Regions from separate parts of the Polaromonas sp. P4_H1 genome, predicted to be linked through region 2. Evidence: riboswitches for the same ligand, from Rfam matches in the RefSeq annotation. Region 2 holds a riboswitch; the other holds the start of a gene.
What was found. Region 2 has a riboswitch for glycine ahead of gcvT (glycine cleavage system aminomethyltransferase GcvT). Riboswitches for the same ligand answer to the same signal wherever they lie in the genome.
Positions count from the first base shown of each region.

Region 1: it holds a riboswitch for glycine, as region 2 does, so the genes downstream of both, AC1DS5_RS00275 (D-amino acid dehydrogenase) here and gcvT (glycine cleavage system aminomethyltransferase GcvT) in region 2, are expected to answer to the same signal.

Region 1 covers NZ_JBFUKG010000001.1:55,665-58,124, forward strand. Annotated here, with positions in the region: gene argS (arginine--tRNA ligase) at 1-722, opposite strand, end outside; glycine riboswitch at 786-877, shown strand; gene AC1DS5_RS00275 (D-amino acid dehydrogenase) at 1,100-2,404, shown strand.
Region 2 covers NZ_JBFUKG010000009.1:195,549-198,008, reverse strand. Annotated here, with positions in the region: gene AC1DS5_RS13715 (TRAP transporter large permease) at 1-852, shown strand, start outside; glycine riboswitch at 905-1,018, shown strand; glycine riboswitch at 1,040-1,141, shown strand; gene gcvT (glycine cleavage system aminomethyltransferase GcvT) at 1,187-2,365, shown strand.

The sequences.
Region 1 (2,460 bases), on a different contig from region 2:
ACGGCAAACTGGCGGATCGCGTCCAGGTCTTCGACGTCACCGCTGGCGGTGAACTCCCGATCGTCGGATTTGACGGTCTTTTTGGCCAGAAAGTCATTGGCGATGTCGCCAATGTAGTCACCGTTGTAGGCGGGCTCGGGCCAGCCGGCATCGCCCGGCTTGAGGCCTTTGGCGCGCGCCTGCGTGCTAGTGGCCAGGGTCTGGATCTGCACGCCGGCGTCGTTGTAATAAAACTCGCGCCACACATCCCAGCCCTGCGTGTCAAACAGGTTGCAAATCGCATCGCCCAGCGCCGCCTGGCGGCCGTGGCCCACATGCAGCGGCCCGGTCGGGTTGGCCGAGACGAACTCCACAATCATGCGGTGCGGGCTGTCGGCCAATTGCATGCCGTACTGGTCTGCCCCTTGCAACACTTCCCGCACCACTTGCTGCTTGGCTTCGGGCTTGAGCCGGATATTGAGAAAACCCGGGCCGGCAATTTCGATCGCGTCCACCCAGCGCGCAAACGCGGGCGCCTGGAGCAGCAGCCCGCGCAGGTTTTCCGCCACCTGGCGGGGGTTGAGCTTGAGCGGTTTGGCCAGCTGCATGGCCGCGGTGGAGGCAAAGTCGCCATGGGCCGCCACCTTGGGCGACTCGAAGGCGGCCGCCACGGTACTGTCAGGCGCCATGGTTTTGAGGGCCTGGCCCAGGGCGTCCAGCAAGTCTTGTTTGATTTGAAGCATGGAGAGATTTTAGGGGCGTGGGCCCCGCGCTTCTGGCCAGCGCCTGGGCAATATGCGAGAATCTGCTTTCATTCAAGAGAGCGCTGTTGCCCTGCAACGGCCGCCGAAGGCGCAATCTCCCATGATCGCTCAGGTCCCCGTATTGAATGAAACATGCCGAATCTGGAGAGAGCTGCAGCGCAACGCTGCCGCCACCGAAGGAGCAAATCCTGGCCGTCAGCCCCGCTGATGCCGGGCTGAATCTCTCAGGTACCAAGGACAGTGGGAGCGGCACCAGCACTGGTGCACGCTGCCGCCCTGAAATTCACGATTGATTTCATAGCTGCCTGCGCGCATCCGTGCTGGCCTGTTGCCTTCTTTTCCTTGGGAATCTCATCATGAAAGTTACCGTATTGGGCGCCGGCGTGACCGGCATCACCTCCGCCTGGTTTTTGCGCCAGGCCGGCCACGAGGTCACCGTGGTCGACCGCCAGCCCGGCGCCGGCCTGGAAACCAGCTTTGCCAACGGCGGGCAGATTTCGGTCAGCCACGCCGAACCCTGGGCCAACCCGGGCGCGCCCCTGAAAGTGCTGAAGTGGCTGATGCGCGAAGACGCGCCTCTGCTGTTTCGCCTGCGCCCCGACCTGAACCAGTGGCTCTGGGGCCTGGACTTTTTGCGCCAGTGCACGCCGGGCCGCACCCGGCACAACATCAAGCAGATGGTCAACCTGGGGCTGTACAGCCGGGCCACGCTGCAAAAGCTGCGCACCGACACCGGCATCAACTACCAGCAAAAGACCGAGGGCATCCTGCACTTCTACACCAGCGAGCAGGAGTACGCCGATGCGCAGGGCCCGGCCGCGGTGATGCGCGAGCACGGCTGCGAGCTGGATATGAAAACCCCCGATGAATGCGTGGCCATCGAGCCCGCGCTGGCGGCCTGCCGCCCGCAAATCGTCGGCGGCAGCATGACGCCCAGCGACGAATCGGGCGATGCGCATGCCTTCACCCGCCAGCTGGCGGCCCTGTGCGCCGCGCAGGGCGTGGAGTTCCTCTACAACACCCGCATCGTGGGCGCGCGCAAGGAAGGCGATACGCTGCGCAGCGTGCAAATTGCCAGTGCCGAAGGGGTGGTGAGCGAGCTGAAGTCCGACGCCTATGTGATGTGCCTGGGCGCCTACAGCCCGCAGTGGGCCAGACTGCTGGGCCAGACCCTGCGGATTTACCCGGCCAAGGGTTATTCAGTGACGCTGCCGGTCATCAACGAAGCGGCCTCCTACAACGTGTCGCTCACCGACGACGAGTACAAGCTGGTGTTCTCGCGCCTGGGCAACCGCCTGCGCATTGCGGGCACGGCCGAACTGGGGGGCTACAACACCGACCTGAACCTGGTGCGCTGCGAGGCGATTGTGCGGCGCGTGCGCCAGCTCTTTCCCGACATGACCGACGGGCAAAATGCGCAGTACTGGACCGGCCTGCGCCCGGCCACACCATCCAACGTGCCCTACATAGGCGCCTCCAAAACCCGCAACCTGTTCCTCAACACCGGCCATGGCACGCTGGGCTGGACGCACTCCTGCGGCTCGGGCGCGGCGATTGCCGACATCGTCAGCGGACGCGCACCCCAAGTGGACTTTGCCTTCACCAGCCAGGTGCCCGAACGCAAACTGGTGTCGCTGGGCCGGCCCGCAACACAGGCATAAATCGGCTAAGTCGGCTAAATTGGTTGAGTCGGCGGGATTGGCTGCTGCCGGTTTGC
Region 2 (2,460 bases):
GGGCCCATCATTCCACCGTCGATCATCATGATCATCTATGCCCTGCAGGACGATAACGTTTCTGTCGGCGCACTGTTCGTCGCGGGTCTGTTACCCGGCATCCTGATTGCGGTGGCGATGTGCGTTGTCAATTTCCAAGTTTCCAAAAAACGCAATTACAAAGGCGACGGCGGCATGCCGCCGTGGCCGGAGGTCTGGCGCACCACCTGGAAGGCAATTCCTGCGCTGCTGCTGCCAGTGCTGATTCTGGGCGGGATGCGGGCCGGCTGGTTCACGCCCACCGAAGCCTCCGTGGTGGCTGTTTTTTACGCGCTGGTCTGCGGCAAATTCGTTTACCGGACACTCGAATGGAAAGCCCTGCCCGACATCCTGGCGCGCTCTGCCCTGCTCACGGCTTCGGTGCTGATCATCATTGGCCTGTCCGCCTCTTTCGCATGGATTCTCACCATCGAGGGCCTGCCGCAGCTGATGGCGGACTGGATCATCGGGATGAATCTGTCTCCCTGGATGTTCCTGATCATCGTGAACATCTTTTTGCTGCTGTTTGGCATTTTTATTGAGCCGCTGCCCGGTGTGATGGTGTTGGCGCCGATTCTTGCGCCCGTTGCAGTCAAGCTGGGCATAGATCCCATCCATTTTGCGATGATCGTCATCTACAACCTCACGCTGGGCATGATTACGCCGCCGGTGGGAGGCCTGTTATTTGTCACATCAAACGTATCGCGTGTACCCATGGGCCCGCTGGTGCGGGAATTGATGCCCTTTCTTTGGGCGCACGGTGCGGTGCTGGTGCTGCTGACTTTCCTGCCTGCGCTCAGCACCTGGCTGCCCCATGTGCTGGGCTTCAAATAGCACCTGATAACACCCCGTCGGGTGCAAATCGCCGAATCCGGCATCCGTTACACTTGAGAGGTCAGGAGAGAGTTTTCACCGCGAAAACCGCCGAAGGCGCACGAACACCATGAAGTTAACTCCCATGGTGCACTGAACGCTCAGGCAAAAGGACTGGCAACCGTTTTCCGGCGTCTGGCGCCGGAAAACGTTCCCTACTGGAGAGAGGCCGCTTTTGAGGCGGCCCACCGAAGGAGCAAGCCTGCATCGCCAGGTGAATCTCTCAGGTAAAGTGGACAGCAGGGGCAGCGCATGACCATGGGTCATGGATTCATGTTTGCCCCCGGAGAATGCCTTGTCTAACGCCTCTTCTGCCTCCTCTTCTTCTGTCACCCCTGAAGATCTTCTCAAAACACCGCTGCATGCCTTGCACGCAGAGTTGAGCGCGCGCATGGTGCCATTCGCGGGCTATTCCATGCCGGTGCAGTACCCTGCGGGCCTGATGGCCGAGCACCACCACACACGCCAGGCGGCGGGACTTTTTGACGTGTCCCACATGGGCCAGTTGCGCCTGGTGGGCCCCGATTCGGCGGCTGCGCTGGAAACCCTGTTGCCCGTCGATGTGGTCGACCTGCCCGCCGGCAAGCAGCGCTACGGCCTGCTGCTCAATGACGACGGCGGCATCATCGATGACCTGATGTTTTTCAACCGCAACATGCACGACAGCGCCGGGGGCGGCGACCTGTTCCTCATTGTGAACGGGGCCTGCAAGGTCGGTGATATCGCGCACATCCAGCAAAAGATCGGCAGCCGGTGCGAAGTCATCCCCATGCCGGAGATGGCGCTGATGGCTCTGCAGGGGCCGCAGGCGGTAACCGCCTTGCAGCGCCTGGCGCCGGGCGTTGAAAAACTGGTGTTCATGACCGGCGGCCGCTTCACGGTGGCGGGCTGCGACTGCTTCCTCACGCGCAGCGGCTACACCGGCGAAGACGGTTTCGAAATCTCGGTGCACGAATCGCAGGCCGACACGCTGGCCAGAGCCCTGCTGGCCCAGCCCGAAGTCAAACCTGTTGGCTTGGGCGCACGGAACTCGCTGCGGCTTGAAGCGGGGCTGTGCCTTTACGGCAATGACATTGACACCAGCACCACGCCGGTGGAAGCGGCGCTCAACTGGGCCATTCAGAAGGTCCGGCGCACCGGCGGCGCGCGCGCCGGAGGGTTTCCCGGTGCGGAAAAAATTCTGGCGCAGCTGGCCGACCCGGTAACGCTTACCCGAATGCGCGTGGGCCTGGTGGCGCTGGAGCGCGTGCCTGTGCGCGACCACACCGAACTGCAAAGCACCGCGGGCGCGCCCATTGGCACCGTGACCAGCGGCCTGCTCGGCCCCACCATCAACCAGCCGGTGGCCATGGGCTACGTGAGCCCCGAGTTTTCCGCCATCGGCACGCGGGTGAATGCCCTGGTGCGCGGCAAGGCCGTTCCGATGGAAGTGTCGGCCATGCCGTTTGTGCCCAACCACTACTACCGCGGCTGAGTGTTTGGCTGCCTCTTACTACTTTCACGTTAACTTGCTGAATCTTTTTTGCTAAATCTTTTTGTTGAATCCTTTTTGCTGAATCCTTTTCACTG